DNA from 2 places in the Sediminibacillus sp. JSM 1682029 genome. Region 2 is predicted to be linked to the other one. Evidence: predicted binding sites of a transcription regulator. Region 2 holds the regulator's gene; the other holds the start of a gene.
The links. The regulator Rex, encoded in region 2, represses fermentation and respiration genes when NADH is low (regulators of the CRP and FNR family bind a similar motif). The targets are predictions, from matches to a motif close to TTGTGAAATATTTCACAA.
Positions count from the first base shown of each region.

Region 1: a site for Rex is predicted at 1,990-2,007, ahead of qoxA (cytochrome aa3 quinol oxidase subunit II). Genes of this name have one in related genera too.

Region 1 covers NZ_JBEWYY010000001.1:714,235-722,403, reverse strand. The annotation lists gene qoxB (cytochrome aa3 quinol oxidase subunit I) at 1-886, opposite strand, end outside; gene qoxA (cytochrome aa3 quinol oxidase subunit II) at 958-1,884, opposite strand; gene ABVF09_RS03635 (DUF1295 domain-containing protein) at 2,208-2,894, shown strand; gene ABVF09_RS03630 (HD domain-containing protein) at 3,124-3,741, opposite strand; gene ABVF09_RS03625 (sugar efflux transporter) at 4,000-5,247, shown strand; gene ABVF09_RS03620 (Ger(x)C family spore germination protein) at 5,261-6,406, opposite strand; gene ABVF09_RS03615 (GerAB/ArcD/ProY family transporter) at 6,393-7,487, opposite strand; gene ABVF09_RS03610 (spore germination protein) at 7,484-8,169, opposite strand, start outside.
Region 2 covers NZ_JBEWYY010000006.1:262,478-270,646, forward strand. The annotation lists gene groL (chaperonin GroEL) at 1-670, opposite strand, end outside; gene groES (co-chaperone GroES) at 729-1,013, opposite strand; gene ABVF09_RS12455 (CPBP family intramembrane glutamic endopeptidase) at 1,313-2,023, shown strand; gene ABVF09_RS12460 (YdiK family protein) at 2,031-2,234, shown strand; gene ABVF09_RS12465 (MDR family MFS transporter) at 2,265-3,674, opposite strand; gene ABVF09_RS12470 (redox-sensing transcriptional repressor Rex) at 3,745-4,395, opposite strand; gene ABVF09_RS12475 (ABC-F family ATP-binding cassette domain-containing protein) at 5,228-7,156, shown strand; gene tsaD (tRNA (adenosine(37)-N6)-threonylcarbamoyltransferase complex transferase subunit TsaD) at 7,603-8,169, opposite strand, start outside.

The sequences.
Region 1 (8,169 bases), on a different contig from region 2:
CACTGTAAATACCGAAGGCAGGTAATATGAGAATATAAACCTCCGGATGCCCCCATACCCAGAACAGGTTGGCCCACAGCATATCCATTCCGCCATCGGTCGTGGTAAAGAAGTTACCACCGAATAAACGGTCGATGGTTCCCATGGCCAAGGCCACAGTCAATACCGGGAAGGCAAACACGATGATCAAGTTGGTGATCAGTGCCGACCAAGTAAACATCGGCATTTTCATCAGTTTCATGCCCGGTGCACGCATTTTTAATATGGTTACGATAAAGTTGATACCGGTAATAAGTGTACCCAGACCAGCGATTTGAATCGCGATCATATAATAGTTGGTCCCGACGGATTGACTGAATTCATTACCCGCCAGCGGGAAGTACGATGTCCAGCCGGCATCGGGAGAGCCGCCGATGACAAAGGAAATATTGAACAGCATGGCTCCCCAGAAATAAAGCCAAAAGCTTAAGGCGTTCAATCGAGGGAAGGCCACATCGCGAGCTCCGATTTGGAGCGGTACGACAAAGTTCATCAATGCCATGATAAATGCCATGGCCATAAAGATAATCATCACCACACCATGGGTGGTGAATATTTCGTTGTAGTGCTGTGAATCGAGCAACGTATTTTCAGGGAGGGCTGTTTGCGCCCGCATCATGATGGCGTCGGCTCCTCCGCGGAAAAGCATCAGTAAAGCGGAGATTAAATACATCATACCGATCCGCTTATGGTCTACGGTGGTCAGCCACTCGCGCCATAGATAGCCCCATTTTTTTGTATAAGTGACTCCTGCAACAATCGCTACCAAGGTGAGCGCAATGGCCACCATGGAAGCATAAATCACAGGACTTGGATGAGGTATGGCAAATCTATCAAAAAAGTCCATCCTTTTGTGACTCCTTTCAGGAAATAACTCGGATTGTCTAACGCAACTTATGTTCTGTCAGTCTATTAGTCTTACTCGGAATGATCATGGGTTTCATCCATGTTTTCATGGTCCATCTCCATGTTTTCCTCTTCCGAGTCATCTGAGCTGCCGCCATGATGATGACCGCCATGCTCGCCCTCGGGAGCAGGAGAAAATTCCAAGTGGGTGCTGGAAAATGTCAGCTGTCCAAGATGTCCTGGCTCCAGCAGCTCGTTGTACTTGTCTTCCGTAAGCGGCTTTGCCGTTTCTTGGACCTCGTCGACCCATTCGTCGAATTCATCCGGTGTCACAGCGTTGACGCTAAAGGTGTTTTCAGCGAAACCTTCCCCGCTGAAGTTGGCGTTTCTCCCCATATATTCACCAGGAGCATCAGCCGCAAGGTGAAGGGTGGTAACCATATCGGACATCGCGTACTTTTGTCCGCCGAGCTGCGGTACCCAAAAGCTGGTGATCGGTCCGTCTGAGTAGAGTTTGAACTCTAACGCTCTGTCTGTCGGAATGTAAAGGTAATTGACTGTTTCTATCCCTTCTTCCGGATAACTGAAATGCCACTTCCAGTTGGAAGACTGAGCATAAACCACCAATGGATCCTGGTCTTCATAACCTTCCGGTGTCGCCTCGACAAGATAGTTGCTTCGGACAGAAACGATCGAAAGAACGATAACGATAAGAATCGGTATCCCGACAATAATTCCTTCGACAATGTGATTCCCCTCGATATGGGGAGGCTCATAATCGTCGCTTTGCTTCGAAGCGCGGTATTTCACCAACATATAAATTAAAATGGCAAAAACAGCTATAACGATAAAGGACATAATACCAATCGATAATAGGATGACATCTGCCTGCGTCTGGGCTTGCGGCCCTTTAGGGTTTAAAACCATCAATGGTTCACAGCCGGTCAATACAGCCATGACTGCAAACATAAGTAATAGTAAAGTGCCTTTTATTTTCATGAAGGTACCCCTTTCTGTTTATTTAGTAGCTTATCAAGAAGCTGAAGCGGTACATGGTCTTTTCAAGTAATTATCATAGTACGGTGTATGGAAAAATACAATTATATGTGAAGCTTGTCACAAAAGATTCATGAATTTATTGTGATTTTTGTCACTGAATGTTCATGATTATAAATAGGAAGAAGTTTACGAAAATTGTTTCAATATGTTTTTTATTTATTTTCCAAAAGAGCAATAAAGCTGCTGAAATGTTAGGCAAACAGAAGTTGTCCCTCATTTTATCTTGCCTTTTTGGTAAAATGAAGAAAAAGGAGGTAAGCGAAGTGTTGTATCAAAATCATGCAAGTAGTATTCCGCAAAAAGTAACGCTAGTCTTATTGGAAACGGCAATTTTGTTAACTGCAGCTTGGCTGCTTCTGGGAAATGGCGGCAGATTTGTACACGATTTAGCTGGGACAGGCTTTTTAAAAGGTGATACAGGAAGGAATAGTATGCTATTGTTTCTTTACTTCATTGTCTATATCCGCATGTTACTCACTATTTTTTATCTATTAAAAAGAGAAATGCCATGGAAAGAAGCATTTACAATTCCAATTGCTTTTTCATTCTATTATCTTGGTTTTACCCTGTTCGCCTTAAACACGGAAAAATCGCTTACCTGGTGGGACTTCCTGTTCGTTCTGCTTTTTCTGTTTGGATCTTTTCTGAATAGTTTTTCAGAGTTGCAGCGCCATTGGTGGAAAAAAAATCCGTTAAATCAAGGCAAATTATTCACCAGAGGATTATTCCGATTTTCCATGCATATCAATTATTTCGGTGATCTTGTTTGGGTGACAGCTCTGGCCCTTCTTACACGTTCTGTTTTTGCCTTGGTTATTCCCTTGTTATTATTTTTTCTGTTTGTCTTTTATAATATCCCCCTGTTAGACCGTCACTTAGCATGGAAATACGGTGAGCAGTTTGCTCATTATAAGAAAACTACCACTAAATTCATCTCCTTTATTTACTGAATTTACGTCACCGAACGTTGTATTTTTCTTTTCACAAGGGGAGGGCAAAGTACACGGATGTTTTAATAAAGAAAGAGTACGGCAACAGTTTATAAGATTGGTAGGGACGTTCAACTGACAGACTTTCGTTCATCCTATCTACCATCATAGGAATAAACGCTTTTCGAAAGAATAAAGGAATAAGAAAGCCCCGCTTTCCATATAACAAAACAGGGCAAAGTGAAAATTCCTACAGAACGGGTTTATGGCTGGTTACGGAAACACCGGCTTTTGTCATTTTTGTTTCTGCTTCTTGTTCGACTAAATGCCGAAACGTGGTCAGTGTCTGGTCGAAGTCGGTGTGCTGGTCCAGCAAGAAACTCATTTTATATTCCACTTCCAGCCAGGTAGCAATATCTGCCTCATTATGCTGCAGCTGTGCTTCCAGTTTATCAAGAGCATTGGCCACTTTCGCTTCATAAGTGGACCGATTCTCAAACTCCAGCCACAGTTGCTGGATGTCTTTCCCCAAATCACCTCCTAGTGACTTGCGGATATTTGCAATGGCCTGTTGTTCCCTTTCTTGTTTTTCTTTACGCGCCAGCTCGTTGTCCATCGTGTCAAATGCCGGGATATCCGTAGCCTCGGCCTCCACCAGATCATGAATGGTAATCATTTTCAGCAGCTTTGCCATGTCTGTTTTTTGGTCCAGATAAGGTTCCAGGAAAACAGCCATCAGCGCCACCCGCCATGTGTGTTCTGCGACACTTTCTTGCCGTCCATTGGATAGCCAGCTGTGCCGCAGCTCATACTTTAATTTTTCAGCTAATTTTAGCACTTCCAATATTCGCTTCAATGTTTCCTCCAAGGTTGATCTCCTCCTATATGTTCTTAACCTACTATCTCATTTGTCATCTGTCCGTTCCATGATTTTTTTCTTTTTTTTCCATTAAGAGAGGATGGGGGAAAATATATTGGCACTCAAACACGGATCCAGGGACACTTTCGTTAAAGTACTGATGTAACATAGTAGCGGCCGCTAAATGGTTGTTTCGTACAGTCGATGGTGGGATAATAGTGCAGAAGATAGATTGGAAATGGCAGATTAATAGAAGGAAGGATACTTGTGACAGGGAATTTTTTACGATCGGTAAAGCGTCGAACAGCAATGGTGTGGAATATTCCATCTTTCCCTATCTTATTGCTGTTGAATTTTATGGTAGGGCTTTCGATGTCTTTGTTTGTCCCTTTTTCCTCTATATTCGGTCTGGATGTAGTGGGGATGAGCAACATGGCATACGGTGTGTTTATGATGGTGATGGCTGTAGGCGGGGTGGTCATCAGTACTTACATCGGTAAATTGTCGGATCGGAACATAAGCAGGAAGATGCTTTTGGTCATTACGTCGTTCGCTGCGATAGTTGGTTATATCGGTTTTGCTTACATCCGTGATTATTATTTATTATCGATTGTAGCGTTTTTTCTGCTGGGCATGGCTTCTGCAACAATGCCGCAATTGTGGGCACATGCTAGGGAGATACTGGAATCGTCTGAAGTTCCCAAAAGGGAGATTCCTTTTGTGATGAACATATTTCGCATGTTTACGGCGCTTGCCTGGACAGTAGGACCGGCTTTTGCAGGATGGATACTGGTCCTGGTGGATTTTGAAGGGCTATTCTTACTGGTGGCTCTAGGCTTTTTTATATGTATCATCGCAGTAGTGGCATTTATTAAAGACGAGCCGAAAAGGCAGGATATGGCCGGAAAACAAGTGGTGTTGGGGAAGTTCATTTTTCGTCCTTATATCCTTGCCAACATAGTGGCCATGTTTTTGCTGCATGCAGCTACGACGATCAACATGCAGAATATTCCCCAGTTCGTCACAAAGGTTCTCGGAGGCACAGAAGCACACGTCGGGGTGATTTTCAGTGTCCCGCCTGTCTTTGAAGTACCTTTGATGATCGCCTTCGGAATTTTGGCGACAAAGCTGGATTTAGGATGGCTCATCAGACTTGGCTTTTTGTTTTCCTTTGTTTACTTTTTATTGTTATGGAAGGTTACTGCTCCATGGCAAATATACCCGCTGCAAATACTGAGCGCTGCCAACGTGGCCATAACAGCAGGTTTGGCCGTGACCTATTTTCAAAACTTCCTGCCAAAAGAGCCCGGTACAGCTACTACCTTATATATGAATGCACAAAAAATCGGCCAGACTATCGGTTTTTTATTGTTCGGTTATTTTTCCTCCCTGTTGAGCTATGAAAATGTGTTTGTCATTTGTATTCTTTTTACTGGAGGTGGATTTCTCATTCTGCTTGTTGCCGGGAAGGGAAAAAACAGTCATTCTCCCGTTTTAAGTGACGGGGGAAGGTAGCGGATATCGTTATTCATTCTGGAATCTGGTTCCTCAGTGCATTTTCATGCTGGATGTCTATATTCACTTGGACTTTGAAATCCAACCGTGGATAAACCTCTTCCCATTCGTCCTTTATCTCGCTCCAAAGTTTCCGGTCTTTATGACGGATGAATGACCTTATGAAAAATATGTCGAGGTTTTCCTCTTGCATTTTTGCAATGGTTTCTTCAATTTGCTCTTTAACGGAATTTGCAAGGACTTCTTCCATTTTTACAATGGACATCGCAAGAGGTTTGTCGATAATCGATACTTTTTCCTCGACCGAGATTGTCAATGATGGTTGATCTTTTTGTTTATCAAGCTTTTTGCTGGTGCTTTGGGCAATACTGCGGCCGACTAATTTTCCGTTCCCGGTGTTGATTTGTGTAATTGTCCCGTCTCTGACTTCCCCGCGAACAAATAACCATGCACGGGCTTCCCGTGCCGAAAGCTCCCGTTTTAGACGATAATTTTCAAGAAATGCAATCCTTTCTACTTTGATCCAACTGCTTTCACTACTGTCTGTCGTATGCAAAGCAGTGTCGGAAACCAATTCGGCAATCGGTATATAGGATAAGGAGTGTGGATCTGTTTCATGATTGAAAAAAACATTTAAATTCACTTTCTCGAATGTAGAAGAGCGGTTGCTTAACTGAATAATTTCTTTTATTCCCGTTGCTTCTACTTTTTCAAATGGGGTTTCAGCACGGAGCATCGACTCCGCTGTCCCCTTAACCATCACCAGGTTAACAGTCCGTCGAATTTCGAATTCCCGATCGATGACATTGATCACATCCTCAGCGTTTTTTGATAAAAGCTCTTCTCCCAATGCAATCAATTCCATGTGAGAAAAAATCGGTACCCGGGGAGAGATTTCAGTCAACTTTGCCATAGCCAATGGGATGGTATCTGCTTCTATAGAAAAGACGGTGTTTTCTTCCTGGCTGCTTGCCGCCCCCTCTGTGGAAAACTGAGGAGGGTAAGCCCATTGAAACGTGACGCGATATGTATCATCCTCGATCAAATCTATTCCCATTCCCATGATGAAATTGACATCGGAAATTTCTTTCCTGTCCCAACATGCAGTAAGCAACAACAGACAAAGCATGATCACTGCTGGTTTTCTAACGTGCTGCATGGCCCCTCGCCTTTCTGCGGAAGGTATAGCAAAGTCTGAGCGTCAAGGGAATACCGAGGTGAAACAAAAGGGATAAATAGACCCATTGATCAAAAATGAAAGAAACCAACGCATTACTGTTCGGGATAAACAACAAAATGACCGTGCAGGCAATGACCATCATTGCTACCCGGATCCGCTTGCTTTTTTTAATGTGAAACGTATTTTTCAACAAGGTCCAGGAAATGGTGAAAAATGTTCCAACGACTAGCATCACAGCTCCTGCCCAAAGGGTCACCAGAAAAATTTCCGTCCGTTCCAGAAATTCTCCGACCTGGATCAAGGTATTTAATTCCACGGTGGGATAACGCAGTCTTCTTAATTCATAGGGATCGAAAACCCCGATATTTTGGATGACTATCAAAGCAGTGATCAAAAGGCTGAAGAAAATCCCCGCCATTATCCTTGGTTGCTTCGTTATTTCATTTTTGTTGGCGAACGGAAGGAGGGAAGAGATCACGACCACCTGTCCGTAATGGGCGAATGGGATGAGTGTCCCGGACCAGAAGCCTTCCATAGAGTATGGAAGCAAGGGCTGAAAGTGATTTAAATTAACTTCGGGGATGACCGCCACGATTAAAAAAAGCAGGATGCTCGTCAAAAGAATCAGCAACATGGAACTTGCCCTGGCCAATACTTCGATTCCCAAAAAAGAACAATACAGCGCAAGTATCAGAACAAGCAGCAATGTAGCCAAAGAGGGTGTTCTTGGTAAAAATAACGTCCGGAACATGGTCACGATGATTTGCGTATGGATCAGGAACAGGATGAAATAGTAACAACTGTACAGAAAGCTCAGCAAAGTGCCGGGATATTTACCAGTCACTTTTTTTAAAACCTCCGTGAAGCTTTTGTCAGGAAATTGAAGGGATAGGTTTAACATCCCCCATCCGACCAGCATGGAAATCGTAATGGAAATGATCAGGGAGATCCACAAATGCTGTCCCATATGATCGGCCATGAAGGATGGAGCGAAGACATATATTTGTACAGATAAAGTCAGCATAATCAATGCAGTCATTTGTCCATAGGTGATTTTCAAGTTCGATCTTCCTCTTCCGTTTTTTGTCCCGGATTTTTTTTGCCGGGAAATTTTTTCAACGCAGGCCTGTCTGCAATGAAGGCAGGAAGGTCATTTTGCTTGAACAAGGGGAACCGGAAAACGGTGTCGCGTAACTCTGCTGGAATGAACGGAGCATGCGGGGCCATGTAGGGATAGCCGAAGGATCGCAGGCTCACCAGATATAAATACAGCGTCAAAAGTCCCCATACGATACCGAAAAAGCCGAAAGTGGCCGCTAAAAAAATGAACAAAAAGCGGAGCACCCGAAAAGAAGCACCCAAACTGTAATTAGGAATGATAAAGGAAGAAATTGCTGTTACAGATACGATAATGATAACCAGTGGACTGACAAAGCCTGCCCTTACAGCGGCATCACCGATTACAAGGGCGCCGACTATACTGATGGTGTTTCCAATTGCTTTGGGAAGCCGAAGACCGGCTTCTCTTAAAAATTCAAAAGTTATTTCGATAAACAACGTTTCAATCAACGCAGGGAACGGAATGGTCTCCCGCCCCGCAGCTATACTTAACGCTAGATCTGTAGGAATCATTTCATGATGAAAGGTAGTCAAGGCGATATATGTCGCAGGCAGCAATAAAGAGACAAACAAGGCGGCTATTCGAATGATCCGTAAAAGTGTGGCCAGGTACATGGAATCAT
Region 2 (8,169 bases):
TCTTATCCGTGATCAGGATGTACGGATCTTCAAGGACAGCTTCCATTTTATCCTGGTCTGTAACCATATAAGGAGATGCATATCCACGGTCGAACTGCATACCTTCCACTACTTCAAGCTCGGTGTTGAAGCCTTTGGATTCTTCAATTGTGATAACACCGTCGTTACCTACGCGCTCCATCGCTTCTGCAATCAGCTTACCTACTTCGTCGTCGCCAGAAGAAATAGCCGCTACTTGCGCGATGGAGTCTTTGCCTTCGATCGGCTTGGAGATTTTTCTAAGCTCTTCGGTTGCAACTTCTACCGCTTGTTCGATACCGCGGCGGACTCCTACAGGATTAGCGCCGGAAGCAACGTTTTTCAATCCTTCACGGATCATTGCTTGAGCCAACACAGTAGCGGTTGTCGTACCGTCACCGGCAACATCGTTTGTTTTCGAAGCAACTTCGGATACCAATTGCGCACCCATGTTTTCGAAGTGGTCTTCCAACTCGATTTCTTTGGCAATGGTAACACCATCGTTCGTAATCAATGGGGAGCCGAATTTTTTGTCCAGTACTACGTTACGGCCTTTTGGTCCCAATGTAACTTTAACTGCGTTTGCCAATGTATCTACACCGCGAAGCATCGCACGGCGAGCGTCTTCACTAAATTTGATTTCTTTAGCCATTTGTATGCCCTCCTTGAACTTTTAAAAATTATGTTATTGTAAATGGTCCTTCGCTTCCTTAGCTGATTACAGCTAAGATGTCGCTCTCACGAAGAATTAAGTATTCTTTGCCTTCGTATTTTACTTCTGTACCAGCAAACTTCGAGAAGATGATGAGGTTTCCTTCAGCTACCTCAGGGGCAACTTTTTCTCCATTATCTGTGACACGTCCTGAACCTACCGCAACGACTTTCCCTTCCTGCGGTTTTTCCTTTGCAGAATCAGGAAGCACGATACCGCTTGCTGTTTTCTCTTCTTGCTCTACAAGTTCAATAATGACACGATCACCTAGTGGCTTTAACATGTGTGAAACCCTCCCTAACCGTTATTTAATTGGTTTGTTTGTTAGCACTCGTGAGTGATGAGTGCTAACACAGTTATTATAATAATCAATTCGATTTCATTTTGCAAGCAATGCAATCAGAAATTTTTTCGACAAATTATGAACGGCCTGCAAACAGCAAAAAAGGACTCCCGCCAGCATTCCACTACGGCTGCAGCAGGAGCTGTTCAGTCCTTCTACTACATGACTATTCTAATTGTATGTTAAAATACGTACAATGATGTAGTAAAGTAAATCTGTTTTTGAAGGAGTAGTTTAAGGTGCCTAAACGATATTGGTATGTCATCATGACCTATATAATCATGCAGCTTTCCGGAGCTTTTCTCGTACCGTTCATCGATATGTGGAACATAGATCGGTTCACCTTCAGTGTCAGCTGGAGCATCATCAGCTTTGTTGCGGCTCTTGTGATCACCTTGCTGTTATTACGGCCGGACATGCGGCAGGGCAGTGACCGGAACGCTTCCGGAGCCGGCGGCATCATCGGCTGGAGTGTACTCGGAGTGGCGATGGCTTACATGGCGCAATATGCGGCTGTCATCATCGAAACGTTGGTTCTCGGTATCAAACCGGGCTCTGAAAACACGATGCAGATTATGGAGATTGCCAGAGCAGCTCCGATTTTCATCATCATTCCTGCTCTGATTGCACCGATTTTAGAAGAAATCATTTTCCGGAAAATCATCTTCGGCAGTCTGTACAAGCGGACGAATTTTTTCATCGCCGCTCTAGCATCTTCGATTATTTTCGGTCTTGTCCACATGGATGTCACTCACATCATCACCTACACAGGCATGGGACTGGTGTTTGCCTTTCTTTATGTGCACACCAACCGGATCATCGTTCCGATTATCACCCATATGGCCATGAACACCATCACGGTCATCGCCCAGTTCAGTGTGGACCCGGAAGAACTTGATCAAATGCTTGAACAATGGGAAAAAATGCAAATGATCTTAATTGGAGGCTAATCAGTTTATGAGAACATCCCCGTTGTTTATGGCTTTCTTGTATTTTGCAATGGGAGCTGTATTCACCTATATTGCAGCCCAATCGGTGGAAGAAACGATTTGGAACTTCATCACGATCCTGCTGGCTATTTTCGCCACCCTCGATTTTGTCGTTTCCTTCCGATTGATCGGCTTGCATTTTAAAATTCGAAAATCGAAAAAAAACAAATAGCTCCAGCCATATAAAAACAGCTGACACCCGTCAGCTGTTTTTTGTATCATTGTTTGGTTTTCCATTCAGGATAAAAGAAACGGGAACGACAACAAGCATCAATATCGAAGAAAAAATAAAAGCTTCGTTGATTGCCTGCAAGGCCGCTTCTTCTCCGGCCAATCCACTGACAGCAGAAATTTGCGCTCTTCTTACTTCATAGTAAATCGAGAAAAACACAATCCCGAAGGCAGAAAAAATTTGCCGCAATACGTTGTTCATCGCCGATCCTTGAGCGACCAGCTTTTCGGGTATGGCATTCATCCCGGCAGTGGTCGCCGGCATATTGGACATGCCAAGACCCGCACCACGGACCGTGTTGATCAGCAATATCAACCAAAATGGTGTCGATAACTGAAGGTTCCCCAGGGCAAAGGTGGTAGCCGCCAACAGCAGCAGCCCTGGCGGAACCACATAGCGTGGCCCTTTTTTATCCAGCAGTTTCCCGCCGAGGGTCATGAACAAACCGCTGCATAAAGCCGCCGGCAGAAACAACAAGCCGGTCTGGATTTCGCTCAAGCCGTACACATTCTGGATCAATAGCGGCAATAAAAAAATACCCGAAAACAGTCCGATCGATGCGGTGGCCGTCACTACGATGGAAACAGCATAGGTCGGGACTTTGAAAACACTCAGTTCCAGTAGTGGCTGGTCTTGTCTTTGTTCGTAAATAATGAACAGAATAACGGCCGCCACGCCTCCGCCGATCATGAGAAAACTGAACGGCTGTGTCAACAGTTCCCATGTCGAGCCCCTGCCGAGGGCAAACAAAATCGCCCCGACACCAGCTGTCACCAGCAGGAAACCGGTCAAGTCGAATTTCAGATTCGGGTCCGGCTTGGTCGGAATCAAGTATTTACTGGAGATGATCAACCCGATAAGTCCGAATGGAATATTGAATAAGAATAGAAAATTCCACGGCAAAAATTCGATGATCACGCCGCCGATGGTCGGCCCGATTGCCGGGGCCACCATCGCTGCAACTCCATAGATACCGACGGCGAGCCCGCGTTCCTCTCGGGGAAAGGCCTGGAAAATCAAGGCCATGGCGATCGGCATCATCAGTCCGCCTGCCATGCCCTGTACCGCCCGCGAGGCAATCATCATTCCCAATGTATGGGACAATGCACCGGACAGCGAGCCGACCAGAAAAATCGATAAACCAATCAGGTAAATCTTTTTCTTCCCGAACCGATCGCCCAGGTAGCCGGTCAGCGGCATCGTCATCCCCATCGATACCATGAAAATTGTCAAAATCCAGCCCACCGACACTGCGTTGGAGTCGAACAGCTCAATGAAGTGCGGCAAGGTCGGATTCAACATGCTGTTGTTTAAAATCACGGTGAAAGTGCCAAATAAAACAGAAACGACAACCAGCCATTTAGAATCTATTTTCTTGATACGTCCACCCCCCTATGAGTTTACGGTAAATCGTAAACCTATACCCTCTTCAGCGAGAGGGTATGCAGGGTTACTCTCCCGCTTCTTCTTCCAGAGGGTAATGCTTGAGAAAGTAAACCAGCGACTGAAGCTCGACGGATAAATCGATGTGATGCACCCGAATATGATCGGGAACGGTGATCCGTGCGGGTGTGAAGTTAAGGATACCGGAGACACCGGCATCTACCAGTCGCTCGGTAATTCCCTGTGCTTCTGTGGAAGGTACCGTCAGTATGGCGACAGCCGTGTTTTTTAAATGATCTTCCAAATCATCTACATGATACACAGGGACACCGCCAATATCGGATCCTACTTTATTCGGGTCGGCATCAAAGGCCATTTCGATTTTCGTATTGTTGTTTTTCATAAAATTATAATGGAGAAAAGCTGTTCCAAGATTCCCGACTCCGATGAGTGCGACCTTGGTCACTTCGTCCTGATCAAGGGTTTTCCGGAAAAAACTGAGCAGGTATTCGACATTGTAGCCATACCCTTTTTTTCCCAATGCACCGAAATAAGAAAAATCCCGGCGGATGGTGGCAGAATCTACTTTGACCGCGTCGCTCAGTTCCTTGGATGAAACGCGCAGCTTTCCCTGATGATGCAGGTTATTGATAAATCGGTAATATAGTGGCAGGCGCTTTGCCGTTGCTTGTGGTATTTTATTTTGCTCGTTGTTCATACATATCCTCCTTACAGTTGCCCTTCTGTCCTGTGTCCGCTTTCTAAGAAGCAATCAGGTTTATCGATGCCTTTTTCGGATAATCGATGACCAGCTATCAAGCTCCTGTACATAATTTCATTTCGTAACCGTTATCTTTTTTGATTAGGCAGTTTTCCACAAACACTTTGCTTTGTTCTCTAGACAAATGGGTGTGGCTGCGGAAATCCACTACGCTTTCCGCGGGCGGCTGGTGAGCCTCCTCGAGCTGCGCTCTGCGGGGTCTCCCCTAGGCCTTTCCTCCCGCAGGAGTCTTCGTGGATTTCCTCCGCCGTGAGTATGTTTGTTGTTTTTCACAAATCTTTTTCCTTTTTAGTCGGTATATCAGCCGCTTCTGAATGCGTACACTCCAAAAACAGCTACCCTAGCAGAAGCAATTACTTATGAAGACAAGGAACGCTTCGACACCGACTCCTCGCAAGTAAAAAAACAGCCCCACATTTACAACCGTGCTCATCAAAAGCGAAGTGTTATGCGGAGTTCGCTCTAGCACTGAACCTTACTAGCAAACCAACGAAGTTTCTATCAAATAGATGCTGTTTATCATTTACAATGTTACAAGTTTGGGGAAAGAGCTTTCCTTTATACAAGTACTTTTGCTTATTTTGTTTAACTTCTTTAGTTTATCAAAAATTCAGCAATAAGTCGTGATTTTATTCACATTCTTTTCCATACTTATCACTATATCGAAATCGGGGGAACGCATGAAGCAAAATAATCACCGGAAGCATTGCTGTGACGCTTGCCACCGCAAAGAGGATTAAGATACACTTAAAGCATTGAGGTGAACAAAATGATTTTGATGCAAGTCAATGACATCACAAAAAGATATGGCGCCGAGCTTATCTTATCCAATATAAAGTTAGAAGTGCAGACCAATGACCGGATTGCTGTCGTCGGAAGGAACGGAGCAGGAAAATCGACGCTGTTGAAAATCATCGCGGGAATCCTGCCCTTTGACGAGGGGGAAATCCACAAGCCGAAAGAGACGACACTTGGCTATCTCGCCCAAAACACCGGTCTCGAATCAAATCAGACGATTTGGCAGGAAATGCTGGGCGTATTTCAGCATTTTGTCGATACGGAACAAGAACTGCGGGAAATGGAATTGCAGATGGGTGACCCGGATGTGCTGGAGAATCAGGATGCCTATCAAAAATTGCTGGCTGCTTATGACGCCAAACAACAAGCCTTCAAAATGGAGGGCGGTTATCAGTATGAAGCAGACATCAAGGCCGTCTTGAATGGCCTTCATTTCTATGAACAGGATTGGGATACATCGATAGCAGAATTGAGCGGCGGCCAGAAGACCCGCTTGGCACTGGGCAAGCTGCTCCTATCCAAGCCGGACATCCTGGTTTTGGACGAGCCCACCAACCATCTTGATATCGAAACCCTTTCCTGGCTGGAAGGCTATTTGAACAATTACAGCGGTGCCGTCGTGATTGTTTCCCATGATCGCTATTTCTTGGATAAAACGGTCGAAACTGTCTATGAAATATCCCGGAACCATTCTACAAAGTACCATGGGAATTACAGCAAGTACCTGGAACAGAAAGCAGCCAATTACGAACGGGATGTAAAACAATTTGAAAAACAGCAGGCTGAGATTAAAAGAATGGAAGAGTTTGTCCAGAAAAATATCGTCCGTGCTTCTACGACAAAGCGGGCACAAAGCCGCCGTAAACAGCTGGAAAAAATGGAGCGCCTGGATAAGCCGCAGGGAGATGAATCCTCGGCAAAATTCACATTCGATATCAACCGCCGCAGCGGTAATGACGTATTGAAAGTGCAGGACCTTGCCTTTCGGTACGAGGATAGCGATAAACCTATTTTTTCCAACCTAAGCTTCGATGTTTCCCGAGGTGATAGCATCGCCTTGGTCGGACCGAATGGCGTCGGCAAAACCACGTTGTTGAAAACGATTGTCGGCGACTTGAAGCAAGCCAAGGGGAACATCCAGCTCGGAACCAATGTACAAATCGGCTACTACGATCAGGAACAAACCCGGCTACATTCCAACAAAACGGTATTAAACGAGCTTTGGGACGAGTATCCGATGACCAATGAAAAAGACATCCGTACTGTGCTCGGGAACTTTCTGTTTTCCGGAGACGACGTGCTGAAAAATGTAACGAGCTTGAGCGGTGGCGAAAAAGCCAGACTGGCGCTTGCCAAGCTGATGATGGAAAAAGCCAACCTGCTGATCCTCGACGAACCGACCAACCATCTTGATTTGGACAGCAAAGAAGTACTGGAATCAGCATTGATCGACTTCCCCGGCACGATAGTGTTCGTTTCCCACGACCGTTACTTTATCAATAGACTGGCGACACAGGTTATCGAAATGCAGCCTGCCGGCAGTACGATTTATTTAGGAGATTATGATTATTACCTCGATAAAAAACAAGAGGAATATGAATTACAACAGCTGAACGAACAAGACCGTACTCCAGAGCAGCCGGCAGCTGCGGCTAAGACGACTTTTGAACAGGAAAAAGAATTAAAAAAAGAAAAACGGAAGAAAGAACGCCGCATCCAGGAAATCGAACAGGAAATCGAATCAGTGGAAAAACGAGTGGAAGAAATCGATGCGTTGTTATGCGACCCAGATATCTATCAGGATCACGAAAAGGCGTTGAAGCTGACGGAAGAAAAAGAACAGCAGGATTTGCAATTGGAAAACCTGGTGGAAGAATGGGAAGAGCTTCATGAAGAGTGACGAAGTGGCCGGGACAAAACCCTGGCCATAAAAGTAAAAAACGAACCGGTTTGGTGCATACATCAAATCCGTTCGTTTTTTTCTTTTTTGTGTCCCTTAAATAGACTTCTTTTATCCTGTGGTTTGTTGCGTGTTCCTAACCTTTCCATCGCTATAACGATTGGCAGGTTCATTCCAATCAAAATAGTGAGTTATGCACAAACTTACACACATGCCAAAACCGGTCTAATAAGTTTTCCACCATTTTATCCCCATTATCCACAAATAAGCATTCATTTATCCACAAAAGCTGTCAACATATCCACGCTTACTCTCCCAAAGCTCGGTTGATTTTCTCCACATATTGAAAGCTATCCTGTTGATAAGTGGTTTTCTTGCAGCAAAAAAATCTGTCCTGCTGAGTTTTGCCCACACCCAGGGGACAGATTTTTTCTTTGCCTTTAAATTTATCGCTTTAATCCTCTTTTGCCGTATCGTTCCAAATCCAGCGATGGATTGGCATTCAAGTCCCAGCCTGCACGATGTCCTTGCTGATAAGCGATTGTGCCTGCAGCAGCGATCATCGCCGCATTATCTGTACACAAGTCCAGAGGAGGTATCAATAGTTCCTGTTTAGCATCGTCGAACTTATTATCCAGCGCTGTCCGCAATCCTTTGTTGGCAGCTACTCCGCCTGCCACTATGACTTGCTTCACATCGTACTGCTGTGCCGCCCGATACGTTTTTTCCGCCAATACCTCGACAACGCTCGCCTGGAAACTCGCTGCTACATCTTCATCTTTTAACGTTTCCTTGCGCTGTGCCGCATTGTGCAGAGTATTGATGACCGAAGATTTCAGCCCGCTGAAACTGAAATCATACGAGCCTTCTTCCAGCCATGCCCTTGGGAAAGCAATATTTGCTTCTCCTGTTGCAGCTAGTCGATCCATTTGCGGACCACCGGGATAAGGCAGATTCAATGTCCTGGCAACCTTATCATAGGCTTCACCCGCTGCATCATCACGCGTTTCGCC